DNA from 3 places in the Streptomyces sp. NPDC052773 genome. Region 1 is predicted to be linked to each of the others. Evidence: riboswitches for the same ligand, from Rfam matches in the RefSeq annotation. Region 1 holds a riboswitch; each other region holds the start of a gene.
The links. Region 1 has a riboswitch for cyclic di-AMP ahead of ACIG0D_RS10100 (transglycosylase family protein). Riboswitches for the same ligand answer to the same signal wherever they lie in the genome.
Positions count from the first base shown of each region.

Region 2: it holds a riboswitch for cyclic di-AMP, as region 1 does, so the genes downstream of both, ACIG0D_RS05480 (peptidoglycan DD-metalloendopeptidase family protein) here and ACIG0D_RS10100 (transglycosylase family protein) in region 1, are expected to answer to the same signal.
Region 3: it holds a riboswitch for cyclic di-AMP, as region 1 does, so the genes downstream of both, ACIG0D_RS28335 (M23 family metallopeptidase) here and ACIG0D_RS10100 (transglycosylase family protein) in region 1, are expected to answer to the same signal.

Region 1 covers NZ_JBITZX010000003.1:465,968-475,798, forward strand. Annotated here, with positions in the region: gene ACIG0D_RS10075 (helix-turn-helix domain-containing protein) at 1-423, shown strand, start outside; gene ACIG0D_RS10080 (DUF6415 family natural product biosynthesis protein) at 555-893, shown strand; gene ACIG0D_RS10085 (hypothetical protein) at 911-1,102, shown strand; gene ACIG0D_RS10090 (cytochrome P450) at 1,331-2,602, shown strand; gene ACIG0D_RS10095 (transglycosylase family protein) at 2,817-3,851, shown strand; cyclic di-AMP (ydaO/yuaA leader) riboswitch at 4,033-4,211, shown strand; gene ACIG0D_RS10100 (transglycosylase family protein) at 4,216-4,902, shown strand; gene eno (phosphopyruvate hydratase) at 5,229-6,509, shown strand; gene ACIG0D_RS10110 (septum formation initiator family protein) at 6,603-7,088, shown strand; gene ACIG0D_RS10115 (DUF501 domain-containing protein) at 7,109-7,699, shown strand; gene ACIG0D_RS10120 (exopolyphosphatase) at 7,696-8,637, shown strand; gene ACIG0D_RS10125 (NAD(P)/FAD-dependent oxidoreductase) at 9,183-9,831, shown strand, end outside.
Region 2 covers NZ_JBITZX010000002.1:73,601-83,431, reverse strand. Annotated here, with positions in the region: gene ACIG0D_RS05500 (helix-turn-helix domain-containing protein) at 1-316, shown strand, start outside; gene ACIG0D_RS05495 (DUF6126 family protein) at 313-432, shown strand; gene ACIG0D_RS05490 (tyrosine-protein phosphatase) at 520-1,317, opposite strand; gene ACIG0D_RS05485 (alpha-galactosidase) at 1,524-3,608, shown strand; cyclic di-AMP (ydaO/yuaA leader) riboswitch at 3,909-4,074, shown strand; gene ACIG0D_RS05480 (peptidoglycan DD-metalloendopeptidase family protein) at 4,079-5,080, shown strand; gene ACIG0D_RS05475 (SGNH/GDSL hydrolase family protein) at 5,346-6,131, shown strand; gene ACIG0D_RS05470 (TetR/AcrR family transcriptional regulator) at 6,342-6,986, opposite strand; gene ACIG0D_RS05465 (MBL fold metallo-hydrolase) at 7,148-8,341, shown strand; gene ACIG0D_RS05460 (DoxX family protein) at 8,406-8,930, opposite strand; gene ACIG0D_RS05455 (lytic polysaccharide monooxygenase) at 9,067-9,723, opposite strand; gene ACIG0D_RS05450 (DoxX family protein) at 9,804-9,831, opposite strand, start outside.
Region 3 covers NZ_JBITZX010000015.1:111,468-121,298, forward strand. Annotated here, with positions in the region: gene ACIG0D_RS28310 (sucrase ferredoxin) at 1-216, opposite strand, end outside; gene ACIG0D_RS28315 (GTP-binding protein) at 448-1,665, shown strand; gene ACIG0D_RS28320 (DNA topoisomerase (ATP-hydrolyzing) subunit A) at 1,714-4,170, opposite strand; gene ACIG0D_RS28325 (M16 family metallopeptidase) at 4,550-5,944, shown strand; gene ACIG0D_RS28330 (M16 family metallopeptidase) at 5,941-7,329, shown strand; cyclic di-AMP (ydaO/yuaA leader) riboswitch at 7,555-7,722, shown strand; gene ACIG0D_RS28335 (M23 family metallopeptidase) at 7,735-8,499, shown strand; gene ACIG0D_RS28340 (GntR family transcriptional regulator) at 8,725-9,420, shown strand; gene ACIG0D_RS28345 (HPr family phosphocarrier protein) at 9,629-9,831, opposite strand, start outside.

The sequences.
Region 1 (9,831 bases):
CGCGAGATCCTTCGGCTGGGCCGTACGGCGGGGGCCGCACTCGGCGGCGGGCAGGCTGTCGCGGTGTCCTCGTGGGGGCGGTTCGACTGGCGGACGGTCGCGTTCCAGGGCATCGAGAACCAGTTGGTGGCGGAGAAACCCGACCGGGTGCTGCGCCTGTCTGAGCGGATGCCCAAGCCGGCCGACGCGAAGGGACGGCTGTTCATGCGCCGTCACCTGCTGGACGTGGCGCACGCCCACGTGATGCTGAAACAGACGGACGCGGCGACGGACATCCTGGGGTCGCTGATGGACGACACACCGCAGTGGCTGCGGCACCAGCGGATGGCCGCGGACACGTTCCACGAGCTGCTCCGGAGGAGCAAGCGGCGCAGCCTGACGTCGAAGCAGCGGGACCTGGCGGCGTTCTTCGGCACCCAGTGATAAGGGGCACGTTCCGTGTCCGCTCCCGGTGGGCCGCCGCCGCGCGGGCCACGGAACGTGTCTGTCCGCCCCCACCCCCGCCGATTACCTTCGGTGACGCGATGATCACCCAAAACGCGGAGGTGAGAGGCATGCCGCCCAGCGGTACGACCGCCCCCCTGGACATCAAGACCATGCGCGCCGCCGCGCGCGCCCTGCTCGCGGAGGGCGCCGAACTCCCCTCGGAAGACGAGCTGGAGACGCTGACCCTGCGGCTGCGTGGGCACCTCATGCTGGCCCTCCCCGTGGTCGAGGCGCTGGCCGACGCCTTGCCCGAGGACGACGCGCCGCGCGCCTGCGCGAACGTCGCCGTCATGGAGACCGCACTCGCCTCAGCGTGCCGCCGGGCCGTACGCTGCGCGCGCGGGTCGCGCACGCCCAGCGGCTGGCCCGATCCGTCAACACGCTGTGCGACCACTACGAGAACCTGAGCGGCGGGCCTCCGGTCGTGCTCAACCCTCAGCGGGCCGCACTCCTGCGACTGTGGAACCACTGCCTCGACTGTGAGACCTGCACGGCCACGGACGAGCACGGCGTCAACGCCGACCTGAAGTGCCCGGCCGCCGACGCGCTGTACGAGGAGTATCGGCGAGCACCACGGCACCAGGACCTCTCGACCGCCCGAGGGGGGAGGCCGTGACCCTCCAGGGGCGGCCGATGGACCTCGGCCTGCCCCTGGACCCGCCGGCCGCACGACCGGACTGCGCGGTGTGCCAGGCCCTCGCCAGGCAGCGCGCGGAGGCCGCGGCGCGGGCGACCACTCGCGGGTCACCGACTGCAACGTGGAGATCCGCAATCACCACACCCCCAAGAGGTCCGCATGACCTCAGGGTGAGGGCACCCCCCGCCTCCGGATACCGTCGACGGCGTGACCGACCAGCCCCACCCCCCGACCCCCGCCCCCGCGCTCTTCACCTGGGAGTTCGCCACCGACCCCTACCCCGCGTACGCCTGGCTCCGTGAGCACGCCCCCGTGCACCGGACCCGGCTGCCCAGCGGGGTGGAGGCCTGGCTGGTCACCCGGTACGCCGACGCCAAGCAGGCGCTCGCCGACCAGCGGCTGTCGAAGAACCCCGCGCACCACGACGAGCCCGCGCACGCCAAGGGCAAGACGGGCATCCCGGGGGAGCGCAAGGCGGAGCTGATGACGCATCTGCTCAACATCGACCCGCCGGACCACACCCGGCTGCGCCGCCTGGTTTCCAAAGCGTTCACGCCCCGGCGCGTCGCGGAGTTCGCGCCGCGTGTGCAGGAGCTGACCGACCACCTCATCGACCGGTTCGCCCGCACCGGCTCCGCCGACCTCATCCACGAGTTCGCCTTCCCGCTGCCCATCTACGCCATTTGCGACATGCTGGGCGTACCGCGCGAGGACCAGGACGACTTCCGGGACTGGGCGGGCATGATGATCCGGCACGGCGGCGGCCCGCGGGGCGGCGTGGCGCGCTCGGTGAAGAAGATGCGCGGCTATCTCGCCGACCTCATCCACCGCAAGCGGGAGGCCCTGCCCGCCGAACCCGCCCCCGGCGAGGACCTGATCTCGGGTCTCATCCGCGCCTCCGACCACGGTGAGCACCTGACCGAGAACGAGGCGGCGGCGATGGCGTTCATCCTGCTGTTCGCCGGTTTCGAGACCACGGTCAACCTCATCGGCAACGGCACCTACGCCCTGCTCACCCACCCGGAACAGCGCGAGCGCCTCCAGCGCTCCCTGGCGGCCGGCGAGCGCGGCCTGTTGGAGACCGGGGTCGAGGAACTCCTGCGCTACGACGGCCCGGTGGAGCTGGCCACCTGGCGCTTCGCCACCCAGCCGCTCACCATCGGCGGACAGGACATCGCCCCCGGCGACCCGGTCCTCGTCGTGCTCGCCGCCGCCGACCGCGACCCCGCCCGGTTCGCCGACCCCGACACCCTGGACCTCGCCCGCCGCGACAACCAGCACCTGGGCTACGGGCACGGCATCCACTACTGCCTGGGCGCCCCGCTGGCCCGGCTGGAGGGCCAGACCGCGCTCGCCACCCTCCTCACCCGCCTCCCGGATCTGCGCCTGGCCGTCGACCCCGCGGAGCTGCGCTGGCGCGGCGGCCTCATCATGCGCGGACTGCGTACGCTGCCGGTGGAGTTCACCCCCGAGCGGTGAGGACGCGCGCGGCTGCGCCCGCGGTTCCCGGCGCGACCAGCGAGCCTGCCCCGCCGTAAAGGTGACACACCCTCACCTCTGTGATCTTCACGTGATCTGTGCGGCATTAACTTGTGACAAGTGATCGTCTGCCTATACGTTCACCCATCAACGCGGCGCCGAGCGTCACAGCAGCGGTGCCGCGCTTCACCGTTGTCTCGCGAAAGGTCCCCGCATGCTCTCCGGGAACGGTCGTCACCGTCGCCCCCGCCAGGCCCCGGCCCTCATCGTCGCGGCCGGAGTGACCGGTTCCGCCATCGCCATCCCGCTCCTCGGCGCGACCAGCGCGAGCGCCGCCGGCGGAGCCACATGGGACAGGGTCGCGGAGTGCGAGAGCGGCGGCTCCTGGAGCGCGGACAACGGCAACGGCTACTACGGCGGTCTGCAGATATCCCAGGAGAACTGGGTGAAGTACGGCGGCCTCGACTACGCGGAGAGCCCCGACGTGGCCAGCCGTTCGCAGCAGATAGCCGTGGCCGAGAGAATCCTGGCCGCCGAGGGCGTGGCGGCCTGGCCCACCTGCGGTCTGCTCGCCGGCCTCGACGGCGACTCCGCGTCGCCCGGTGTCGACACCGGTCTCGCGGCTGACGCCGCGTCGGGTGCGACGGCCACGCCGGACGCCGACGACTCCTCGACGAGCCCCGAGTCCGGCTTGTCCGACTCGTCGGAAAACTCTGGATCCTCGGAAACGGCCGAATCCTCCGATTCCTCCCTGTCTTCCGGTGGTGCCGGCGCCTCGGAAGATGCCGAATCGTCCGGTTCTGGCACGACTTCGCCGTCCCCCGCCGCCACCGACGGTGCGTCGTCGGGTGACGCACGGGGAGAGGGTGACTCTCCTTCGGCCACCACCAAGAACGACGAGTCGGACAAGTCCGGCCAGAACGCCCCTTCTTCGGGCACCGGCGAAAGCGGCTCCACCGGCACTGGGCGCCACCGCGGTGACAGCGCCGAGGAGGAGGCCGCCGACAGTCGTACGACCGAGCCCTCCGGGCGGCACGCCTCCCGTGACTCCGCCGCCGCCCGCGACGCGGCCGACGGCACCTACACGGTCCGCTCCGGCGACAGCCTCTGGGGCATCGCCGACTCCCTTGACCTGCAGGGCGGATGGTCCGCGCTCTACGCCGAGAACAAGGCGACGGTCGGCGCCGACCCCGACCTCATCCTCCCCGGTCAGACCCTCGAGGTCGGGGTTGAACCGGGAGAAAAGTAGCGGGACTTCAGCATACGGTTCGCGGTGAATGTCCGTTATAAACATGGTGAGAGATAGGTCTCAGAAGCCCTGATCGTCTTTGAAATTCCGCTGATCGCGTGGCTACGGTCAAAGCCGCTCGTCACCGCGAGCCCCGGCTGCCGCAACGCCGAATCCTGCCAGCGGCGCCCGGGAACAGTCGTCGCTTCAAGCGCCGTAGGCAGGAGCGGGGGACCCAAGGTAAGTGCCGGGCCCGGCCGTTGAGGAGACTCGACACCGGAACCGGCTTGGGGTGAAGCCGCAGCTCGCGAGAGCCGCGGCCGGGCAACTCAACCGGCCCGAACCCGACAGCTCACCTCGTAGGCGTCGGTGAGGGGATCGATCCATGCTGTTTTCCAGCAAGGGCAAGCACCGTCGTCCGTCCAAGGCCACCCGCGCCATCGCCATCGCCGGTGTCGCCGGCGCCGCCGTCGCCGGCCCGCTGATGGCGGCCGGCAACGCCTCCGCCGCCACCGCCGCCGAGTGGGACGCCGTCGCCCAGTGCGAGTCCGGCGGCAACTGGTCCATCAACACCGGCAACGGCTACTACGGCGGCCTGCAGTTCTCCGCCTCCACCTGGGCCGCGTACGGCGGCACCCAGTACGCCGCCACGGCCGACCAGGCCACCAAGGAGCAGCAGATCGCCATCGCCGAGAAGGTCCTCGCGGGCCAGGGCAAGGGCGCGTGGCCGCACTGCGGCGTCAACCTCTCCAGCGCTCCGTACAACGGCGGCTCCGCCGAGAGCACCGGCTCCACCGCCGCCCGCGAGACCGAGGAGCAGCCGGCCTCCCGCTCCGCCGAGCGCCCGGCCGCCGAGCCGGCCCAGAAGGCCGAGAAGACCGTCACCACCCCGACCGGCAAGAAGGTCGAGAAGGGCGACGGCGAGTACAAGGTCGTCAAGGGCGACACCCTCAGCACGATCGCCGAGGAGCACGACGTCAAGGGCGGCTGGCAGAAGCTGTTCGAGCTGAACAAGGACATCGTCGACGACGCCGACGTCATCTACCCGGGCCAGCAGCTGCACCTCAAGTAAGAAGAGAGCAGCGGCACGTCCGCAGACTCCCCGCCCCGGCGCGTCTCCCCCGTACGCGCCGGGGCGGGGTCATGTCCGGCCGCGCGTCCGCCGCCTGGCCGCCCATGTGTTCGCGGCGCCCGCCTGCCGTGTCCGCCGCCCGCCCGCCCCGCCCGAGACGGCGGATTTTCCGAAACGGTCTTTGTTCCGTTCGGAAACAATTTACTCTCGGTTCCGTCCACGGGGTGGGCGGTCGGCTGGCCGATCCCCCGGAGCCGGTTAGGCTCGTCTCGCAGAGCCACACCCGCGGTTCTGCCAACCGCGTCACATCCACGAAGGAGATGCTCGTGCCGTCCATCGACGTCGTCGTAGCCCGGGAAATCCTGGACTCCCGAGGCAACCCCACGGTCGAGGTCGAGGTCGGCCTCGACGACGGCAGCACGGGTCGTGCCGCCGTCCCGTCCGGCGCCTCCACGGGCGCCTTCGAGGCCATCGAGCTGCGCGACGGCGACTCGAACCGCTACCTCGGCAAGGGTGTCGAGAAGGCCGTCCTGGCCGTCATCGAGCAGATCGGCCCGGAGCTGGTCGGGTACGACGCCACCGAGCAGCGCCTGATCGACCAGGCCATGTTCGACCTGGACGCCACCGACAACAAGGGCTCGCTCGGCGCCAACGCCATCCTCGGCGTCTCGCTCGCCGTCGCGCACGCCGCCTCCGAGGCCAGCGACCTGCCGCTCTTCCGCTACCTGGGCGGCCCCAACGCGCACCTGCTCCCGGTGCCGATGATGAACATCCTGAACGGCGGCTCGCACGCCGACTCCAACGTGGACATCCAGGAGTTCATGATCGCCCCGATCGGTGCGGAGTCCTTCTCCGAGGCCCTGCGCTGGGGCGCCGAGGTCTACCACACCCTCAAGAAGGTGCTGAAGAACCGCGGCCTGTCCACCGGCCTCGGCGACGAGGGCGGCTTCGCCCCGAACCTCGGCTCCAACCGCGAGGCCCTGGACCTCATCCTCGAGGCCATCAAGGAGGCCGGCTACACCCCCGGCGAGCAGATCGCCCTCGCCCTCGACGTGGCCGCGTCCGAGTTCTACAAGGACGGCTCCTACGTCTTCGAGGGCAAGAACCGCTCGGCCGCCGAGATGACCGAGTACTACGCCGAGCTGGTCGACGCCTACCCGCTGGTCTCCATCGAGGACCCGCTGTTCGAGGACGACTGGGAGGGCTGGAAGACCATTACCGCCCAGCTCGGTGACAAGGTCCAGCTCGTCGGCGACGACCTGTTCGTCACCAACCCGGAGCGCCTGGCCAAGGGCATCGAGGAGGGCGCCGCCAACGCCCTGCTGGTGAAGGTGAACCAGATCGGCTCGCTCACCGAGACCCTGGACGCCGTCGAGCTGGCCCAGCGCAACGGCTACAAGTGCATGATGTCCCACCGCTCCGGCGAGACCGAGGACGTCACCATCGCCGACCTCGCCGTCGCCACCAACTGCGGCCAGATCAAGACCGGCGCCCCGGCCCGCTCCGAGCGCGTCGCCAAGTACAACCAGCTGCTGCGCATCGAGGAGATCCTCGACGACGCCGCGGTGTACGCCGGCCGCAGCGCGTTCCCCCGCTTCAAGGGCTGAGCAGCGCTCGCGTAGGAAGCGTCGTACGTACGTCCCCGTACTCGGTCCCGTACCGTGTGCGGGGACGTACGCGCGTGAACGGGAGGCGGGACGATGGCCGTGAAGGACCGGGACCGGTTCTCCACCGCGACCAGGATCAGACTGCTCGGCGAGCAGACCGCCGCCCGTGTCTACCGCTCGCAGACCAAACGGCAGGCCCGCCGCTCCCGGCTCACCGGCCGGGCCGCGCTGCTCGCGCTGGTGGTCTGCTCCCTGGTGGTGGCGCTCGCCTACCCGATAAGGCAGTACGTCGCCCAGCGCGCCGAGATCGCCGACCTGGAGCGGGAGCAGCGGCAGGCGCGGGAGCGCGTCGAACGGCTGCGCGACCAGAAGGCGCGGTGGCAGGACGACGCGTACGCCGAGCAGCAGATCCGCAAACGGCTGCACTATGTGATGCCCGGCGAGACCGGGTACGTGGTGATCGACCCGGACGCGGCCAAGCAGTCCCGCACCGACACGGGCGGGGCCGACCGCCCCTGGTACTCGAACGTCTGGGACGGCGTCGACAAGGCCGACGCCGCCGATGTCCCGGACCGTTGAACGGACGAAGAAAGACAGGCATGGAAACTCCCGCCCGCCGCCCGACCACCCCCCCTGAAGGGCAGCGCTCCGCGCTGACGCTGTTTGATCTGCCGCCCACCCCGCGCACCGAGCCCACCGACGCGGACGTCGAGGCCTTCAAGCAGCAGCTCGGCCGGCCGCCCCGCGGGCTGCGCGCGATCGCGCACCGCTGCCCCTGCGGGCAGCCGGACGTCGTGGAGACGGCCCCGCGGCTGCCCGACGGCACGCCCTTCCCGACGCTGTACTACCTGACGTGCCCCAAGGCCAACTCGGCCATCGGCACGCTCGAGGCGAACGGCGTCATGAAGGAGATGACGGCCCGGCTGGAGAGCGACCCCGAGCTGGCCGCCGCCTACCGCGCCGCGCACGAGGACTACATCCGCCGCCGCGACGAGATCGAGGAGCTGAAGGGCTTCCCCAGCGCCGGCGGCATGCCGGACCGGGTCAAGTGCCTGCACGTCCTGGTGGCCCACTCGCTGGCCGCCGGACCCGGCGTGAACCCGCTCGGCGACGAGGCCCTGGCCATGCTGCCCGAGTGGTGGCGCAAGGGCTCCTGCGTGACCCTCACCGGTGAGGAGGCCGGACAGTGACCCGGGTGGCCGCCATCGACTGCGGTACGAACTCCATCCGCCTCCTGGTCGCCGACTGCGACCCGGAGACCGGCGAACTGGCGGAACTGGACCGCCGTATGACGATCGTGCGGCTCGGCCAGGGCGTCGACCGCACCGGGCGGCTGGCCCCCGAGGCGCTGGAGCGGACCTTCGCGGCCTGCCGCGAGTACGCCGCCGTCATCAAGGAGTACGGCGCCGAGCGGCTGCGGTTCGTGGCCACCTCCGCCTCCCGGGACGCCGAGAACCGGGACGAGTTCGTGCGCGGCGTCGTGGACATCCTCGGGGTCGAGCCGGAGGTCATCAGCGGTGACCAGGAGGCCGAGTTCTCCTTCACCGGCGCCACCAAGGAGCTGACCGGCCACGACCACCTGGAGCGGCCCTTCCTGGTGGTCGACATCGGCGGCGGCTCCACCGAGTTGGTCGTCGGCGAGGAGCATGTGCGCGCCGCCCGCTCCGTGGACGTCGGCTGCGTCCGGATGACCGAGCGGCACCTGGTGACGGACGGCGCGGTCACCGACCCGCCCACCGAGGAGCAGGTCGCGGCCATGCGCGCCGACATCGAGGCCGCCCTCGACCTGGCCGAACGGACGGTGCCGCTGCGCGAGGCGCGCACGCTGGTGGGCCTGGCCGGATCGGTCACGACGGTCTCGGCGATCGCCCAGGAACTGCCGGAGTACGACTCGGCGGCCATCCACCACTCCCGGATCTCCCACGACAAGGTCCGCGAGATCACCGACTGGCTGCTGCACTCCACCCACGCCGAGCGCGCCGCCGTACCGTCCATGCACCCCGGCCGGGTCGACGTGATCGCCGCCGGCGCCCTCGTCCTGCTGGCGATCATGGAGCGGATCGGCGCGGAGGAGGTCGTGGTGAGCGAGCACGACATCCTGGACGGCATCGCCTGGTCCGTCGCGTGACGGCAGTGCACTGACGCGCGGGAAGTCCACCTACCGGGCCGACGACCCCGACGACCCGCGCTTCGGGCGGTGGTCCGGCCCGCCGGGAAGGGTGCCGTCGGCGACCCCGCCGACGGCACCGACCCCCTGGTCAGAGGCCTCTGGTGAGCAGTCGGTGACCACGTTTGAGCGGCCTTCGGGACCCCGCGGTGACGCCGCGTCGGGAAAGTTCGTGAAGTTCTTCACAAGGAATTTGGTCCCTGAGGGCCGTCGAACGCCTTCGGTTGCCCCGTTCGGGGGGTCGACTGGCCTTTGAACATGTTCAGAACAGGGGGTGGGGCGCCTTCGAATCACGCGGTCCGCGGACTGTTTCCGACGGCTCACGAGGGGCTCCGCGACCCAGAGAGGCAGCTCACGCGGCATTGACAACGGTGTGGGCGGGGTCACGGTTCCCGCACTTAGACATGATCTAAGTCACGCGAGCCGGGGAGTGTAGCACAGGGCCTGTGGAAGCTTGTGAAGGGGCGCACGAGCCACCCCCTCCGACCGGGTGGATACTCGATGGCATGAGCACCACGGAGCGTCCCAGGATCCTCGTAGTAGGCGGTGGGTACGTAGGCCTGTACGCAGCTCGGCGCATTCTGAAGAAGATGCGCTACGGCGAGGCGACCGTCACGGTCGTCGACCCCCGGTCGTACATGACCTACCAGCCCTTCCTCCCCGAAACCGCCGCCGGCAACATCTCCCCGCGTCACGTCGTCGTCCCGCTGCGACGCGTGCTCCCCAAGGCGGAGGTCCTCACCGGCCGGGTCACCACCATCGACCAGGACCGCAAGGTCGCCACGATCGCCCCGCTGGTCGGCGAGGCGTACGAGCTGCCCTTCGACTACCTGGTGATCGCGCTCGGCGCCGTCTCCCGCACCTTCCCGATCCCCGGCCTCGCCGAGCAGGGCATCGGCATGAAGGGCATCGAGGAGGCCATCGGCCTGCGCAACCACGTGCTGGAGCAGCTGGACAAGGCCGACTCCACCACCGACGAGGAGATCCGCCGCAAGGCGCTCACCTTCGTCTTCATCGGCGGTGGCTTCGCCGGCGCCGAGACGATCGGCGAGGTCGAGGACATGGCCCGCGACGCGGCCAAGTACTACAAGAACGTGTCCCGCGAGGACATGCGCTTCATCCTCGTCGACGCCGCCGACAAGATCCTCCCCGAGG
Region 2 (9,831 bases), on a different contig from region 1:
GGCCGGCGCACCCGGACGCGGCATGCAGGCGCTGCGCGTGCACGCCCCCTACGGCTCCCAGGGCGACATCGTGCGCGTGCACCCCGGGGAGGAGTGGCTGTACGTCCTCAAGGGGCGGCTGCGGCTGAGCCTCGGGGACACCACGCACCGGCTCGGCCCCGGCGACAGCGCGCACTTCGACTCCCTGACCCCGCACCGCATCGCGGCGCAGGACCAGGACGGGGTCGACCTGCTCTTCGTCCACACCCTGCTCCAGAGCCCCACGGCCGCGCTGTGCCTCGGCCCCGCCACCCACCTCACCGGAGAGACGTCATGAGCCGTGTCCAGCAGAAGTTCGACCGCCAGATCTGGGTGCGGCTGTTCATCTACGTGGTGGCGGGGCACGCCTTCGCCGCCTTCCTCTACCTGCTGTTCGCGCTCGGCGGGAAGTAAGGCCGAAGGGAAGCGGGGCCGAAGGGCAGCAGGGCCGAAGCAGGGGGGCCGGGCGCGGGCGGCATCCGCGCCCCGGTTCGCCCCGGCTCAGTCGAGCAGGCGCTCCCGCAGCCGCTCCCGGGTCTGCGGGGTGACCTTCAGGCCCTGTTCCAGGTACGCGTCGACGCCGCCCCAGGTCTCCTCGATGGTGTCGAACGCCGCCGACAGATACTCGGCGCGCGCGTCGAAGAGGGGGCTCAGCAGCTCCATGACCTCGGGGGAGTAGGCCGCGGCGGAGCTGCTGCTGCGGTGCACCTTGTAGCGGCGGTGCTTGGCGTTGGACTCAAGGTAGTCGGCGAGGATCGCCTCGCGCTCGACGCCCAGGGCGAGCAGCGTCACCGCCACCGACAGACCCGCGCGGTCCTTGCCCGCCGCGCAGTGCATCAGGGCGGGCACGCTGTCCTCGGCGAGGGCGTGCAGCACCCGGGAGTGCTCGGCGGTGCGCTCCTTGATGATCATGCGGTACGAGCCGATCATCCGGTCGGCCGCCTTGCCGTCCCCGAGCAGGTCCCGCAGCTGGTCCAGATCGCCGTCGCGCACCATCTTCCAGAACTCGGCGCCGTCGGCCGGGTCGCTCAGCGGCAGGTTCACATTGCGCACGCCCGGCAGCTCGACGTCCGGACCCTCCAGCTTCTGGTCCGCCGCGTTGCGGAAGTCGAAGATCGTGTGCAGGCCCAGGGAGGAGAGGAAGGCCGCGTCCTCGGCGGTGGCGTGCGCGAGGTGGCCGCTGCGGTAGAGCACGCCGTACCGCACCCGGCGTCCGTCGACGGTCGGCAGGCCGCCCACGTCTCGGAAGTTGCGCACTCCGGCCAGTTCGGGCTCGGTCGACGGGACCTGCTGCGTCACGTGGGCTCCCTCCCAGTCGGCGCCGCCGGCGCTGGTCGTCGGCGGGCACGCCTCCGACCATACGACATGGATTCCTGAGGCAATGAGTTGTCCACAGGGGGCATACCCGGCCGGGGTCCGGTTGTCCACAGGCGTTGCCGAGAGGCCTCTCACGCCTTGATGATGTCGGGGCTTGAGCGGGGCTGTCGGAATCTGTGGGGGGCGTGATGCTGGACATCGCCGAGGACGGGCGGACGTGGCTGCTGTCGGGACCGAGGAGCGGTTACGCGGTCCATCTCACCGAGGACGACGAGCTGCTGCACCTGCACTGGGGGCCGAGGATCGCCCTCGCCGACGCGGAAGCCCTCGCCGCCCGCCCGCTGCCGGACGCCTGGCCCTTCGAGTCCGCGCTCGACGGCCGCGAGGAGTACCCGGTCGAGGGCGGCCCCCGGTTCGTCCGCCCCGCCCTGTCGGTGCGCACCGAGGAGCGGCGGGGCACCGAGTGGGCCTTCGAGACGTACGAGATCGCGCACCCCGGGAGCGCGGACGAGGAGCTGCGGCTGCGGTTCCGGGACGCGGGACTGACGATCACCCTGCACTACCGGATGCGGGACGACGTCGTCGAACGCTGGGCGACGCTGCGCAACGAGGGGCCCGCGGTGGAGTTGCTGCGCGCCGACTCCGCCACCTGGACGCTGCCCGAGCGCGACGGCTGGCGGCTGTCCCACCTGCACGGCCGGTGGGCCGCGGAGTCCCGGCTGACCACCGCGCCGCTCACCTACGGCGAGCAGGTCATCGGCAGCCGCCGCGGCCACACCGGGCACCAGCACCTGCCCTGGGTCGCCCTGGACACCGACGCGACGGAGGAGCGCGGCGAGGTCTACGGCTGCGCGCTCGGCTGGTCCGGCTCCTGGCGGATCGCCGTTGCCCTGCTGCCCGACGCGCGCGTGCAGATCACCGGCGGCGCCGGACACGACGACTCGGGGCTGACGCGGCTCGCGGCGGGGGAGTCCTTCACCACACCCGTCTTCGCCGGTCTGTGGAGCGACGAGGGCTTCGGCGGCGCGAGCCGCGCCTGGCATGCCTACCAGCGCGCCCATGTCATCCCCGACGCGGACCGGGACCGGCCGGTGCTGTTCAACTCCTGGGAGGCCACGGGCTTCGACATCTCGGAGGACGGGCAGCGCGCGCTCGCCCGGCGGGCCGCGGAGATCGGCGTCGAGCTGTTCGTCGTCGACGACGGCTGGTTCGGCGCCCGCACCAGCGACCGCGCGGGCCTGGGCGACTGGACGCCCAACCCGGACCGCTTCCCGGCCGGTCTCAAGCCGCTCGCCGAAGAGGTGCACGCCCTCGGAATGCAGTTCGGGATCTGGGTCGAGCCGGAGATGGTCAACCCGGACAGCGAGCTGTACCGGGCCCACCCGGACTGGGTGCAGCACCAGACGGGACGAAAGCGGACGGAATTCCGCAATCAGCTCGTACTGAACCTGGCTCGGGAGGATGTCCAGGAGTATCTGTGGGAGCAGCTGCACACGCTGCTCTCCAGTGCCCCCATCGACTATGTGAAGTGGGACTTCAACCGTTGCTTCACCGACGCGGGCTGGCCCGGCGAGCCCTATCCGCAGCGGCTGTGGACCGACCACGTGCGGGCGGTGTACGCCCTGCTGGACCGGCTGCGCGCGGCTCACCCCGGTGTCGCCTTCGAGTCCTGCTCGGGCGGCGGCGGCCGGATCGACCTCGGCGTGCTCAGCCGCACCGACCAGGTGTGGACCTCCGACAACACCGATCCCCTCGACCGCCTCGCCATCCAGCACGGCTTCAGCCAGATCCACCCCGCGCGCGTGATGGCCGCCTGGGTCACGGACAGCCCCAACACCCAGCTCAACGGCCGGGTCAGCTCGCTGCGCTTCCGCTTCGTCAGCGCCATGGCCGGGGTGCTCGGCGTCGGCGGCGACCTCACCCGCTGGAGCGACGAGGAGCTGGCGGAAGCGCGCGACTGGGTGGACCTCTACAAGGAGATCCGGCCGCTGGTCCAGCGCGGCGACCTGTACCGCCTGCGGCCTCCGGGCGGCGGGCTGAGCGCCGTCCAGTACGTCCTCGGGGAGGAGGCGGTCGTGCTCGCCTGGCTCCAGGCCCAGCATCACGGGGAACCCGTACCGGCGCTGCGGCTGCGCGGCCTCGACCCGACAGCGTCGTACGAATGCCGTGAAACGGGCGAAGTGCACCGAGGTGGTGTGCTGCTGCATCACGGTGTGCGCCTCGGACTGAGAGGTGACCTCGATGCGACGGTTCTCCGGCTCCGTCGTATCTGAGCGATCTGTCCGAATTGCAGCCTTGGTCGTAACTCGCTCTGGAATAAAGAGTTCTGGAGCGGTGTCACGTGAGCAGGCTCATATCCGTGACCGTGAGTCGTCGGTCATGTTCACGTAATTCAGGCGGTTTTCAAGGGCGTTCGCGGAAAAGGAAGGCTCCGTAATCGACGCAGTGTGACCGTGAATTCCGGGGCGGAAGAGATCGAAAAGGACCAGAGCGCAACCTTTCGCTTGTCCCCGTGCGTCCAGGTCGCTTACGTTCCACACCGATCCAGGCGGAACGCCGAATCCTGCCGCCGCCTGGTGCCCGCGCCAACCCACCCGTGCACGGCAGGAGCGGGGGACCCACAGGTTCACCGCCTGTTCCGGTCCTCGGAACAGGCTTGGGGTAAAGCCGCGTCTCGACGCGGCCGGGCATCTCCAGTCCGCACCCGACAGCTCACCTCGCAGGCGCCGGAGAGGAATTCGCCATGCCCGCGAAGGGTAAGCACCGCCGTCCGAAGACCCAGCGCTTCACCCGTTCCATCGCCGTCGCCGGCACCGGTGGCGCCGCGCTCGCGCTGCCCCTGATGGGGGCCGCCGGCGCCTACGCCGCCACCCCGCAGTCCGTTTCCGAGAAGGCCCCGTCCGTCGCCTCCGTGCAGCAGGCACCGGAGAAGAAGGCCGCCGAGAAGAACTCCGGGGTGCGGTTCTACACCGTGAAGTCCGGCGACTGCCTCTCGAAGATCGCCGAGGACCAGAAGGTCGACGGCGGCTGGCAGAAGCTCTACGCCGACAACCGCGCCGTCGTCGGCGAGGACCCGTCGCTGATCCACCCCGGCCTGAAGCTCTCCCTCGGCGAGAAGGCCACCGCGACCGCGCCGGAGAGCTCCCCCGCGGAGGAGTCGAAGCCGTCGCAGTCCTCCCAGGGACAGCCGCAGCAGTCGGCGCAGAAGTCGTCCGGCTCGTCGAAGGCGTCCGAGTCGTCGGAGTCGGCCCAGTCCTCGGCGTCGACCCCGTCGTCCTCCAAGCCGGCCGATTCCTCGTCCGCGCAGGCCTCCACCGCCGCCCAGACCACCACCTCCGCCACCCACACCGCCCCGGTCGCGGGCGCCGGCGTCGGCACCGCCTACAAGGTCGCGGGCAGCATGTGGTCCAGCGGCTACCACACCGGTGTCGACTTCGTCGTCCCCACCGGCACCTCGCTCAAGGCCGTCGGCGCGGGCACCGTCGTCTCCGCCGGCTGGGCCGGCGCGTACGGCAACCAGGTCGTCATCAAGCTCGCCGACGGCTACTACGCCCAGTACGCCCACCTGTCCTCGCTGTCGGTGTCGGCCGGCCAGTCCGTGACCGCCGGCCAGCAGGTCGGCCTCTCCGGCTCCACCGGCAACTCGACCGGCCCGCACCTGCACTTCGAGATCCGCACCACTCCGGACTACGGCTCGGACGTGGACCCGGTGGCCTACCTCCGCTCGAAGGGCGTCTCCCTCTGACGCCTCCCCGCCGCGCCGGTTCCTGACCCCGGCGTACACGCGCCGCCGATGGCCGGACCCCGATCCCCGGGTCCGGCCTTCGGTGTGTGCCGGGCTCCCGCGCGTTTCGGCGACGTTCCGGTGGTGGCTTATTCCGTAGTTGACCAATCCTTGAAGAGTGGCTTATCTCACCGCCCGTCAACCCCTGCCTACGGTCGCGTAAGTCACATTCAAAGGTGAATCATGGGCCGTTGTGGCAGACGATTCGAAGAATGACAGCAGATCAGTGATCGGGTCGTACGTGGCGGTGGGGGACAGCTTCACCGAGGGCGTCGGCGACCCCGGCCCCGACGGGGCGTTCGTCGGCTGGGCCGACAGGTTCGCGGTACTGCTCGCGGACCGGCGGCCCGAGGGCGACTTCCGGTACACCAACCTCGCCGTGCGCGGAAAGCTGCTCGACCAGATCGTGGCGGACCAGGTGCCGCGGGCCATCGAACTGGCGCCCGACCTGGTCTCGTTCTGCGCCGGCGGCAACGACATCATCCGGCCCGGCACCGACCCCGACGAAGTCGCCGAGCGGTTCGAGCGGGCGGTCGCCGCGCTGACCGCCGCCGCGGGCACCGTGCTCGTCACCACCGGCTTCGACACCCGGGGCGTGCCGCTGCTCAAGCACCTCCGCGGCAAGATCGCGACGTACAACGGGCATGTGCGGGCCATCGCCGACCGGTACGGCTGCCCCGTACTCGACCTGTGGTCCCTGAAATCCATTCAGGACCGCCGGGCCTGGGACCACGACCGCCTCCACCTCTCCCCCGAGGGGCACACCCGCGTGGCCCTGCGCGCCGGCCAGGTCCTCGGCCTGCCCGTCCCCGCCGACCCCGAGCAGCCGTGGCCCCCGCTGCCGCCGCGCGGCACCCTCGAGGTCCGCCGGGACGACGTGCACTGGGCCCGCGAGTACCTGGTGCCCTGGATCGGCCGCCGCCTGCGCGGCGAATCCTCCGGCGACCATGTCACCGCGAAGGGCACCCTGTCGCCGGACGACATCAAGATGCGGATCGCGTCGGTGGCGTGAGGTGACATGAGGTGGCGTCAGGGCGGGGCGGCTGCCGGTCGGGGGGCGGGGTACCGCGGCGTCGATGTCGCAGGGGTGACGGGGTGCCGGGGCGCCGACGTCAGCCGCATGACGGTCCGTTGACGCGGTAACCGGACCGTTGGCGCGGTAGCCGGTCCGGTGCCGGGCCCGGGACCTGCCCTCGCGTCCACCGGCGGGTCGTGCCCGCCCCTACGGCGCCCCGCGTCCCCCGGCCGGTCCGGGCCGCCGGGCGCCCTGGCCCTGCGGCAGCCCCAACTCCCGGGCCAGCGCCTCGTCCACCCACTGCTGGGCCCGTGTACGGGAGACCGTGCCGCCGTACGACGTGAGCTGTATGGCGAGCCCGTCGAGCAGGGCGGTGAGGCGCAGCGCGGTGGCCTCGGGGTCCGGGCAGTGGAACTCGCCCGCGGCCACGCCCTCGGCGACGACCTCGGTCAGGGCCGCCTTCCACCGCCGGTCGAGGTCCCGGGTGACCTCCCGCAGCGCGGGCTCGCGCAGCGCCGCCGCCCAGCCCTCGATCCACAGCCGCCAGCCCTTGTCCCGACGCGTGGGGGCGTACCACCGCAGGGCCGCGCGGAGCCGGCGCAGCGCGGTGGTACGGCGGCCGAGCAGCGCGCGCAGCCGGGCCAGATCGTCCTCGGCGGCGTACGCGAACGCGGCGGCGACCAGCTTCTCCTTCGTCGAGAAGTGATACAGGACCAGCGCGTTGCTCACCCCGAGCGCCGAGGCCACGTCCGCGATCCGTACCGCCGCCAGGCCCCGCGCCTCGATCTGCTCCACCGCGGCCCGCAGCAGCTCCTCCCGCCGCTGTTCCACGCTCAACCGCACTCTCGCCATCCGGTCACCCTAACGGCCCGTAACCGGCATCCCCGAAGCGCGCCGTACTGAACAGCGAGTCAGTACACGAGTCGGTACCGGGCCCTCGTCCGGCCGGGCCGACCCGTTGTCGGTGGGGCGGACCATAATGGAAGGCCTCACCGACTCCACCTGGAGGTACCGTGGCCGCTTCCCGTTCCCTGAGCTCCGGGCTCCGCGCCCTGCGGCCCGCGGCCTTCGGCGCGGACCCCGGCGGTGAGCGCCTGGCCCGGATCCGCAGATCGCCCCACTTCAAGGACGGCGTCTTCCAGAACCCCGGCGGCCCCTCCCGGATCCGCCCCTCCGGTTCGGCCCGCGACTTCGCGAAGGTCTACTTCGACAAGGACGCCCGCCCCCGCCGCACGCCCGAGAGCCGGGTGCCGGTCCACCCGACCACCCTCGCCGACCTCGCCAAGCCCCCCGCCACCGGACTGCGGCTGACCTGGATGGGACACTCCAGCGTCCTCGCCGAGATCGACGGACAGCGGGTGCTCTTCGACCCGGTCTGGGGCGAGCGCTGCTCCCCGTTCCCCTTCGCCGGTCCCCGCAGGCTGCACCCCGTGCCGCTCCCGCTTGCCGCGCTCGGCCCGGTCGACGTCGTCGTCATCTCGCACGACCACTACGACCACCTGGACCTGCCCACGATCAAGGCGCTGGCCGGCACCGACACCCTGTTCGCCGTGCCGCTCGGCGTCGGCGCCCACCTGGAGGCCTGGGGCGTGTCCCCCGCCCGCCTGCGCGAACTGGACTGGCACGAGTCGACCCGGGTCGGCGGCCTCACCCTCACCGCGACCCCGGCCCGCCACTTCTGCGGCCGCGGCCTGCGCAACGCCCAGCACACCCTCTGGGCGTCCTGGTCCGTCGCCGGCGAGGAGCACCGCATATTCCACAGCGGCGACACCGGCTACTTCTCCGGCTTCCAGCACATCGGTGCCGCGTACGGTCCCTTCGACGCCACGATGATCCAGATCGGGGCGTACAGCGACTTCTGGCCGGACATCCACATGACCCCCGAGGAGGGCGTACGCGCCCATCTCGACCTCCAGGGCGGCAGCCCCGCCGGGGTGCTGCTGCCGATCCACTGGGGCACGTTCAACCTGGCGCCGCACGCCTGGGCCGAGCCGGGGGAGTGGACCAAGGACGCCGCGGAGGAGGTCGGCCAGGCCGTCGCCCTGCCGCGCCCCGGCGAGCCGTTCGAACCGGCCGGGAAGCTTCCGGCGGACGCCTGGTGGCGGGCGGTGTCCCGGCCGATCGCCCACCCGTGGCGCCGGGCCAGGCCGGTGGAAACTCCTGCCGGTGACCGGGTGGACGATCTCGACCTCGCGGCTGAGCGCTGACGGCGGGTGACGATCACCTCTGCGGGATCGTGGGCGCCGAGCTGGGGTTGCGGCGACGGCCGCCTCAGCGTGTGAACTCGTCGGCGGTGACGGTCAGGCAGACGGCCACCAGGACGAGGTTCTTGAGGACGTACTGGCCTTCGAGCGTGGGCACGCCGTGGTGCCACATCTGTCCGGGCAGCAGGGCGAGGGAGGTGAAGACACCGGCCATGTGCGCGAAGAACAGGGCCAGGGCGGGCCGGAGCAGCAGGCCGGTGATCAGGGCGAGTCCGATCAGGCTCTCCGCGGCGCCCAGCAGCGGCATGGACACGGACGCGGGCAGCAGACCACCGGTGAGCTTCGTCATGGCGGCGGCCGCGATCTCCTCGGCCGGACTCCCGGCGGGGAAGAGCTTGAGCACCCCGAACCAGCAGTAGACGACACCGACGCTGATGCGCAGAACGGCGATGCCGCGCGCCCGGTAGTACTCGGCCGCGCGCTGTGCGGTCGTCCGGCGGGCCGAGGAGGTGCGCACGGCGGGAAGGAGCCGGTCGCGCAGCGCGCGGCGGGGGTGGCCGGGCAGGAACCAGGGGGTGTGGGGGTCGAGCATGTGGGGCCTCCGTACGGCGACCGGCCCGGGCGGGTGGCGGCCGAGCCGGTGACAGGGCGAGGGGAAAGACCCCGCGAGGTGGGCACCTCGCGGGGCCGGTGTGCCGTGGTGCCGGCTCAACTGCGTCCCGCTGGTGTCAGTTGAAGTTGACGTCGCTGCACAGGAAGTACTTCTGGTCCATGTGCGACGCCTTCCAGACGGTCACCACGACGTGCCGTCCGCTGTAGCCCGACGTACTGACGTCCGTGACGTAGTGGGCCTGGTAGGGATAGCGGCCGGTCCTCTTCACCAGTTCGAGGTCGTCCCACCCGATCAGCTCGTACTCCGGGTTGAAGCCCTGCTTGGTGACGTAGATCTCGAGCCAGTCCGCGCCGTGCCGGGCCTCGTCGTAGAGGTCGACGGTGAAGTCGTCGCCGATGTCGGTCGTCTTCCACGGGCCGGGGCGGTCGAGCGGGCGGTAGTTCGTCTCGCCCTGGCCGCCGGCGCTGCAGATCTGGCCGTCGGGGATGACCTGCTTGTAGTTGTCCCCGGTGTTGTTGGCGTAGACGGCCTTCCACGCGGTGATGGCGTTCGGGTTCTCGTGGTAGGTGCGGTAGCACATGGGGTCCTGGGCCTCGTCGGGCTCGTTGTGGCCCCACCGCTGGAGGCAGCCGTAGTTGCGGGTCTCCGGGGTGATCACCGTGCCGTGGGCGGAGGCCGACGGTGCGAGCGGAAGCAGGCACAGCAGGCCGGTGGCCAGCACGCCGGCGCCGAGCGCGGTGCGGCGCGTGGGTGTTGCGGGTGCGTGGTTCATGGTGCTCTTCCTCCGGTTGTTCCGGGACCACGGGCGGAGGTCTCCGACCCGTGATTTACGTGCTCATGACATTCCATGGGTCAGGCGTCGTGCGTGCCTGCCACCTCC
Region 3 (9,831 bases), on a different contig from region 1:
GTGGCGGCCGGGGCGGCGGATGAGCGCGATGCGCACGCCGGTGTGCTTGGCGGCGGCTTCCAGGGCGCGGCCCAGCGCGGGGTCCAGATGGCTCGAAGTGAGCGCTCTGGCACCCCACGGGCCCGGCTGCTCGAGCAGCAGCCAGGTCCTGGCAGTGGCCGCGGTACCGGAAATCGGCTCGCCGAGGCTCCGGGAGACGGTCGCGCACGTACTCACAGAGGTGAGCCTAACCTGACTTGGCGCACGATGACTTCCGGCCGCACCGTTGTCCTGCTCTGCAGGGGTTTGCGACGCCCAGCTAGGGGGTTGACCGCGAGCGGATCGGATCGGCGGGCTCGGTGCGGCTCGTATTCTGAGGGCCGCGGTCCTTCCGAGGGCCGCAGTCCGTGCTCGTCTGCGCGCCGGGTCGCGAGCCGGCGCGCGCTTCGGTGTCAGAGAGGTCGCACGTTGGGGCAGAGCCCGAGGCCGCAGCATCAGATCCCGGTCGTCGTCCTCGCCGGATTCCTGGGCTCCGGCAAGACGACCCTGCTCAACCACCTGCTGCACCGCAGCGGAGGCAGCCGGATCGGCGCCATCGTGAACGACTTCGGCGCCATCGAGATCGACGCCATGGCGGTGGCCGGCGCGCTCGGCGACTCCACCGTCTCGCTCGGCAACGGATGCCTGTGCTGCGCGGTCGACGCGAGCGAACTGGACGTCTACCTCGACCGGCTCGCCCGCCCGGAGACCGGCATCGACGTCATCGTGATCGAGGCGAGCGGGCTCGCCGAGCCGCAGGAACTGGTCCGCATGGTGCTCGCGAGCGAGAACCGGCGCGTGGTCTACGGCGGTCTGGTCGAGGTCGTCGACGCGGCGGAGTTCGACGCGACCCGCGCCAGGCATCCCGAGATCGACCGGCACCTCGCCCTCGCCGACCTGGTCGTGGTCAACAAGCTCGACCGGACACCGGACGCCGAACGCGTCCTCGGCCTGGTCCGCGGCCTCACCGACCGGGCCGCCGTCGTCCCCGCCGCCTACGGGCGGATCGACCCGGAGTTCCTGTTCGACTGCCGGCCGAGCGAGGAGCGCATCGGGCAGCTGTCCTTCGACGACCTGCACGACGAGCTGCATGACGACCTGCACGGGGACGCGCGCGACGACGCGCACTCCGGTCCGGACGGCGACGCCCACGGCCACGCCGGACATCTCCACAGCGGCTACGACAGCCTGTCCTTCGTCTCCGACCGACCCGTCGACCCCCGGCGGCTGATGCGATTCCTCGACAGCCGGCCGGAGGGGCTCTACCGGATCAAGGGCTACGTCGACTTCGGCGCCCACGACCCCGGCAGCCGCTACGCCGTCCACGCCGTCGGACGCTTCCTGCGGTTCTACCCGGAGCCCTGGGAGCCCGGCGCCGAGCGGCTGACCCAGCTCGTCCTCATCGGCTCCGGCATCGACACCACGCTCCTCGGCAAGGAACTGGAGGCGTGCAGGAGCGACGCCCCGCACACCGCCGACGAGCACGGCATGTGGGGCGTCCTGCGCTACGTCCAGGACCCGGACGAGCCGGGACCCGAGGCAGGGTTCGAGCCGGCCGACGATCCGGAGCCCGAGCCGGTGTTCGATCCGGACCTGGAGCCGGGAGTCGACCCGGAGTCCGAGCCGGACCACGACCAGGAGCCCTAGCCCAGCCCCAGCACTGGGTCAGGAGCCCCCGGTCACTGCCCCAGCCGCCTACACCGGCCCGGCCACCGCCCCGATCGTCTTCGGCAGGGACACACCCGAGCCGTCGCGGCGCGGGTCGAGTTCGGGGAGCTCCGCCGGGGAGCCGTTCTTCTGGGCGGCGCGGGCCGGGGCGGGGCCCGCCCAGGCGAAGGACAGGCAGTCCTCGCCCTTCAGGAACCGCTGGCAGCGGACGCCGCCGGTGGCGCGGCCCTTGCGCGGGTACTGGTCGAAGGGGGTCAGCTTGGCGGTCGTCTGGACGGAGTCGTCCAGCGTGCCGCGGGAGCCGGCCACCGTGAAGACGAGCGCGTCCGACGCCGGGTCCACCGCCGTGAACGAGATGACCTTGGCGCCCTCGGCGAGCTTGATGCCGGTCATACCGCCCGCCGGCCGGCCCTGCGGGCGGACCTGGGACGCCTGGTAGCGCAGCAGCTGGGCGTCGTCCGTGATGAAGACCAGGTCCTCCTCACCGGTGCGCAGTTCCACCGCGCCGACGATCCGGTCACCCTCCTTGAGGGTGATCACCTCCAGCTCCTCCTTGTTGGCGGGGTAGTCCGGCACGACCCGCTTGACGACGCCCTGTTCCGTGCCGAGCGCGAGGCCGGGGGAGGACTCGTCGAGCGTGGTCAGGCAGACCACCGTCTCGTCGTCCTCCAGGGACACGAACTCCGCCAGCGGCGCGCCGCCCGAGAGGGTGGGCGCCGTCGCGGTGTCCGGCAGCTGGGGCAGGTCGACGACGTTGATCCGCAGCAGCCGGCCGTACGAGGTCACCGCGCCCACCTCGCCGCGGGCCGTGGCCGGCACCGCGGAGACGATCACGTCGTGCTTGGCGCGCTTGCCGTCGGCGTCCTCGGCGAACGGCTCCGCGTTCGCCGTCCGGGCCAGCAGACCGGTCGAGGACAGCAGCACCCGGCACGGGTCGTCCGCGACCTGCAGCGGCACGGTGGCGACCGAGGTGGCCGCGGACTCCAGCAGAACGGTCCGCCGCGGGGTGCCGAACTTCTTGGCGACGGCGGCCAGTTCCGAGGAGACCAGCTTGCGCAGCTCCGCGTCCGACTCCAGGATCCGGGTCAGCTCCTCGATCTCGGCGTTGAGCCGCTCCTTCTCCGCCTCCAGCTCGATCCGGTCGTACTTGGTGAGCCGGCGCAGCGGGGTGTCGAGGATGTACTGGGTCTGCGTCTCGCTCAGCGAGAAGCGCTCCATCAGGCGCTCCTTGGCCTGCGCCGAGTTCTCGCTGGAGCGGATCAGCCGGATGACCTCGTCGATGTCGACCAGCGCCGTCAGCAGGCCCTCGACCAGGTGGAGACGGTCGCGGCGCTTGCCGCGGCGGAACTCCGAGCGGCGGCGCACGACCTCGAAGCGGTGGTCGAGGTAGACCTCCAGCAGCTCCTTCAGGCCCAGCGTCAGCGGCTGGCCGTCCACCAGCGCGACGTTGTTGATGCCGAAGGACTCCTCCATCGGCGTCAGCTTGTACAGCTGCTCCAGGACCGCCTCGGGCACGAAGCCGTTCTTGATCTCGATGACCAGGCGCAGCCCGTGCTCACGGTCGGTGAGGTCCTTGACGTCGGCGATGCCCTGGAGCTTCTTCGAGCCGACCAGGTCCTTGATCTTGGCGATGACCTTCTCCGGGCCGACCGTGAAGGGCAGCTCGGTGACGACCAGGCCCTTGCGGCGGGCCGTGACGTTCTCGATGGAGACCGTCGCGCGCATCTTGAAGGTGCCGCGGCCCGTCTCGTACGCGTCGCGGATGCCGGACAGGCCGACGATCCGGCCGCCGGTGGGCAGGTCGGGGCCGGGGACGTGCTTCATCAGGGCGTCGAGATCGGCGTTCGGGTGCCGGATCAGGTGGCGGGCCGCCGCGATGACCTCGCTCAGGTTGTGCGGCGGCATGTTGGTGGCCATGCCGACCGCGATGCCGGAGGCGCCGTTCACCAGCAGGTTCGGGAAGGCGGCGGGCAGGGCGACCGGCTCCTGCTCCTGGCCGTCGTAGTTCGGGGCGAAGTCGACCGTGTCCTCGTCGATGGACTCGGTCATCAGGCCCGTGGCCGCGGCCATCCGGCACTCGGTGTACCGCATGGCGGCCGGCGGGTCGTCGTTGCCGAGCGAGCCGAAGTTGCCGTGGCCGTCCACCAGCGGCACGCGCATCGAGAAGGGCTGCGCCATGCGCACCAGCGCGTCGTAGATCGACGCGTCGCCGTGCGGGTGCAGCTTGCCCATGACCTCGCCGACCACGCGGGCGCACTTCACATAGCCGCGCTCCGGGCGCAGGCCCATCTCGTTCATCTGGTAGACGATCCGGCGGTGCACCGGCTTCAGGCCGTCGCGGGCGTCCGGCAGGGCTCGGGAGTAGATGACCGAGTACGCGTACTCGAGGAAGGAGCCCTGCATCTCGTCGACGACGTCGATGTCGAGGATCCGCTCCTCGTACGAGTCGTCGGGCGGCGGGGTCTTCGTGCTGCGGCGGGCCATCGCTGCCTGGCTCCTTGCTGAAGCGTGGTGAACGGGATCTGACGCGGACCATTGTGGACCGCGGCACTGACAACGCGGAGCGGGACCCGGCGTCGGCCGCCCGGCCCCCCGCTGCGCGCAGGTTACGCCCCGCCTGCCGCCCGGCCTGCTGGGCGCAGGTTACGCCCGTCCCCCGCCTGACCCGCTGCGCGCAGGCTACGCCCGTCGGCCGCCCGGCCCGCTGCCCGCAGGCTACGCCCTCGCGCCGGGTAACCCCGTTCTCGCTCTCGGCGTACGGCGTCCGGGAACTTCGCGGACCGTCCGCACGCTTGCATACAGTGGCAGGACCGGCACGAACAGAGCGGTCTCAGCCACCGCATCCGCGATCGAAGGGACGTACATGCCCATGGGTCACACGGCCACAGCCGAGGCAGGCTCCGGCGGCCTGAAAGCGACCGAGCACCGCCTGGCCAACGGCCTGCGCGTGGTGCTCTCCGAGGACCACCTGACCCCGGTCGCGGCGGTGTGCCTCTGGTACGACGTCGGCTCCCGCCACGAGGTCAAGGGACGTACGGGCCTGGCTCACCTTTTCGAGCACCTGATGTTCCAGGGTTCCGCCCAGGTGAAGGGCAATGGCCACTTCGAGCTGGTGCAGGGCGCCGGCGGTTCGCTCAACGGCACCACCAGCTTCGAGCGCACCAACTACTTCGAGACCATGCCCGCCCACCAGCTGGAGCTCGCCCTCTGGCTGGAAGCCGACCGCATGGGCTCCCTGCTGGCCGCCCTGGACGAGGAGTCCATGGAGAACCAGCGGGACGTCGTCAAGAACGAGCGCCGCCAGCGCTACGACAACGTCCCCTACGGCACCGCCTTCGAGAAGCTGACCGCCCTCGCCTACCCGGAGGGCCACCCCTACCACCACACGCCGATCGGCTCGATGGCCGACCTGGACGCGGCGACCCTGGAGGACGCGCGGGAGTTCTTCCGCACCTACTACGCGCCGAACAACGCGGTCCTCTCGGTGGTCGGCGACATCGACCCCGAGCAGACCCTCGCGTGGATCGAGAAGTACTTCGGCTCCATCCCGTCCCACGACGGCAAGCCCGCCCCGCGCGACGGAACGCTGCCCGACATCATCGGCGAGCAGCTGCGCGAGGTCGTCGAGGAGGAGGTCCCCGCGCGCGCCCTGATGGCCGCCTACCGCCTCCCGCACGACGGCACGCGCGCGTGCGACGCGGCCGACCTGGCGCTGACCATTCTCGGCGGCGGCGAGTCCTCCCGCCTGTACAACCGGCTGGTCCGCCGGGACCGTACGGCCGTCGCGGCCGGCTTCGGGCTGCTGCGGCTGGCCGGGGCGCCCTCCCTGGGCTGGTTGGACGTGAAGACCTCCGGCGACGTGGAGGTGCCGGTCATCGAGACCGCCATCGACGAGGAGCTGGCCCGGTTCGCCGAGGAGGGCCCCACGGCCGAGGAGATGGAGCGCGCCCAGGCCCAGTTGGAGCGCGAGTGGCTGGACCGGCTCGGCACGGTAGCGGGCCGCGCCGACGAACTGTGCCGGTACGCCGTGCTGTTCGGCGACCCGCAGCTCGCCCTCACCGCCGTGCAGCGTGTGCTGGAGGTGACGCCCGAGGAGGTCCAGGAGATCGCCAAGGCCCGCCTGCGGCCCGACAACCGCGCGGTGCTCGTCTACGAGCCGATCACCCCCGAGCAGCCCGAGCAAGTCGAGGGCACCGAGGACCCGGAATCCGCGGCGACCGTGGAAGCCGCCGACGCCCACGAGGAGGCGGCGAAGTGACCGAGCTGACCACCATGGAGTTCCACCCCCAGCCGCAGCCGGGCGAGGCCAGGCCGTGGGCGTTCCCGGCCCCCACGCGCGGGACCCTCGACAACGGCCTGACGGTGCTGCGCTGCCACCGCCCCGGCCAGAAGGTCGTCGCCGTCGAGGTCCTGCTCGACGCGCCGCTGGATGCCGAGCCCGCCGGCCTGGACGGCGTCGCCACGATCATGGCGCGTGCCTTCTCCGAGGGCACCGACAAGCACTCCGCGGAGGAGTTCGCCGCCGAGCTGGAGCGCTGCGGCGCCACCCTCGACGCGCACGCCGACCACCCGGGCGTACGGCTCAGCCTCGAGGTCCCGGCCTCCCGCCTGGAGAAGGGCCTCGGGCTGGTCGCCGACGCCCTGCGGGCTCCCGCCTTCGCGGACAGCGAGGTCGAGCGGCTGGTGCGCAACCGCCTGGACGAGATCCCGCACGAGCTGGCCAACCCGTCCCGGCGGGCCGCCAAGGAGCTGTCCCGGCAGCTGTTCCCGGCGACCTCGCGCATGTCGCGTCCGCGCCAGGGCACCGAGGAGACGGTCGCGAAGATCGACTCGGCGGCCGTGCGCTCCTTCTACGAGCGGCACGTCCGTCCGGGCACGGCCACCGCCGTGGTGGTCGGCGACCTCACCGGCATCGACCTGGACGCCCTCCTCGGCGACACCCTCGGCTCCTGGACCGGTTCCCCGGCCCAGCCCCGCCCCGTGCCGCCGGTCACCGCCGACGACACCGGGCGCGTGGTCATCGTCGACCGCCCCGGCGCCGTCCAGACGCAGCTGCTCATCGGCCGTATCGGTCCCGACCGGCACGACCGCGTGTGGCCCGCCCAGGTGCTCGGCACCTACTGCCTCGGCGGCACCCTCACCTCCCGCCTGGACCGCGTCCTGCGCGAGGAGAAGGGCTACACGTACGGCGTGCGGGCGTTCGGCCAGGTCCTGCGGTCCGCCCCGGACGGCACGGGCGCCTCGATGCTCGCCATCAGCGGCTCGGTGGACACCCCGAACACCGGCCCCGCCCTGAAGGACCTGTGGACGGTGCTGCGCACGCTCGCCGCGGAGGGCCTGACCGACGCCGAGCGGGACGTCGCCGTGCAGAACCTGGTCGGCGTGGCACCGCTGAAGTACGAGACGGCGGCGGCCGTCGCGAGCACGCTGGCCGACCAGGTCGAGCAGCACCTGCCCGACGACTACCAGGCGACGCTGTACCGGCAGCTGGCCGCGACCGGCACGGTCGAGGCCACCGCCGCGGTGGTCAACGCCTTCCCGGTGGACCGTCTCGTGACCGTCCTCGTCGGTGACGCGGCGCAGATCAAGGAGCCCGTGGAGGCTCTGGGCATCGGCGAAGTCACCGTCGTGGCCGCCGAGTAGACGCCCGGGCGGCACACCCACGCCGAGCGCTGCGGCACATCCGCGCGGAGGGGCCCTGGTGACCGATGCGTCGCCAGGGCCCCTTCATGTCCGAATTGGGGCGGAGGTTGCCTGTCTGACCTGTGGGATGCGCTACAAAAACCCGCATCCGTTTGGGCTTTGAAAGCCGGTCGTCTTAGCGTCGTCCGGGCTGTTCGTCAGGCAGTGCGCCGCACCCGCGGCACCGGACAGCCATCGCCGAGTCCCCGTACGGCGCGAGCCAGGGGAGCCGGGGACCCAACCATCAAGTCCCTGGGGTGAATCGGACGCCCGCGCAGCCCGCGAGGGGGTCCGTAGGAGACCTTCCTGCTCCGAACCCGTCAGCTAACCCGGTAGGCGAGAGGGAAGGAAAGGACCAGCCACTTCATGGCGTTCACGCGCGCCACCGGGAAGCATCGTCGTCCCAGCCGGATGCAGCGCTCCACCGCCCGCGCGGCGGGTGTCGCGGCACTCACCACCACCGGCGTCATCGGCACCCTGGCGAGCCCCGCGCTCGCCGCGGAGGCCGCCGCCGAGCAGACCGGCCTGCTGCCGGTCCTCACCATCGGCGACGAGGTCGCCGACCAGATCGACGCCCAGGCCGCCGCACAGCAGCAGGCCGCCGAGCGGGCCGCCGCCGAGGAGAAGGCCGTGGCCGCCGCGAAGAAGCGCGCCGAGGAGGAGGCCCGCAAGGCCCGCGAGGAGCAGGAGCGCGCCGCCCGCGAGGCCGAGCGCAAGCGCCTGAACACCTTCGTGATGCCGATCACCGGCTCCTACGTCTCCACCGGCTACCAGGCCGGCAGCTCCCTGTGGTCCTCCGGCAGCCACACCGGTGTCGACTTCCACGCCGCGACCGGCACCTCCGTCCACGCGGTCGGCGCCGGCACGGTCGTCGAGGCCGGCTGGGGCGGGGCGTACGGCAACCAGGTGGTCATCCGGATGCACGACGGCACGTACACCCAGTACGGCCACCTGTCCTCCATCGGTGTCTCCGTCGGCCAGACGGTGACCCCGGGCCAGCAGATCGGCCTGTCCGGCGCCACCGGCAACGTCACCGGCCCGCACCTGCACTTCGAGGCCCGCACGAGCCAGGAGTACGGCTCCGACATCGACCCGGTCGCATACCTGCGCGCGCACGGCGTGAACATCTGACCCAGCCCCCGCGGGACGTCTCCGAGCCCCGCAGGACGTCTCCCAGCCCCTCAGGAGTCTCCGAGCCCCGGCCCGCGCCGGGGCTTTCGGCGTTTCGGCCGCCCCCTTGTCCAAAAAATATCCATGGATTCCGGCCCGCCATCGGAAATTCCGCCCCATTGCAATAGAGTCGCTGAACACACGTCAATCGTCGACGTTTCACGGGGATTAAGGCGGAGGTCGGTCATGCGTATTCCGGCGCACTCGGTGTGTACGGCGATCCGGGACGACATCGTCGCGGGTGTCTACGAGCGCGGCAGCCGGCTCACCGAGGAACTGCTCGCCCGCCGCTACGGCGTCTCGCGCGTCCCCGTCCGGGAGGCCCTGCGCACGCTGGAGGCCGAGGGCTTCGTCGTGACCCGGCGCCACGCGGGCGCGTGCGTCGCCGAACCGACCGAGCAGGAGGCCGCCGACCTGCTGGAGATGCGGCTGTTGCTGGAGCCGCTGGGCGCCTCCCGTGCGGCGCAGCGGCGCACCGAGGCCCACCTGAAGGTGCTGCGCGGCCTGGTAAGGCTGGGCCAGGAGCGCGCCCGCCGCGGCCACAGCGACGACCTGCGCTCCCTGGGCGGCTGGTTCCACGAGACGCTGGCGCAGGCCTCCGGCAGCCCCGCGCTCACCTCGACGCTGACCCAGCTGCGGCACAAGATCGCCTGGATGTACACGGTCGAGGCGCCGGCCGGCCCGGTGGAGGCCTGGGCGGAGCACGGGGCGATCGTCGACGCCGTCGCGCGCGGCGACAGCGAACGCGCGCGGGCGATCACCGCGCTGCACACCGAGCGCGCGAGCGCGGCGCACCGGCTGCGGTTCGGCCCGGGCGGGGAGCGCCCGGAGCGTGTGAGGAATTCGCAACACGCCGTAAACATCTCGGGCCTGCGGCATTAACACGGGCACCGTATACAAAGAACGGTTATTCGATGGGCGGCGGATTTTCCCTGCCCTTTTTCGGCGTGCCGGTAATTGACCGTGCGCGCGCCGGACGCCTGCCCGGAATTCACCAGAGGGCCCTCGCATTCATCCCGGGAAAAGCGAAACCGCGCCGCCCCGAAAGGGCGACGCGGTGACGCGTTTCCACGTGACTGCCGCGCGAGCGTCAGACGGTCTCGGGGAGCTCCTCGAGACCCTCGGCGACCAGCTTGGCCAGGCGGTCGAGAGCGGCGTCCGCGCCCTCGGCGTCGGAGGCGAGGACGATCTCCTCGCCGCCCTGGGCGCCCAGGCCGAGAACGGCCAGCATGGAGGCCGCGTTGACCGGGTTGCCACCGGCCTTGGAGATCGTCACCGGGACGCCTGCGGCCG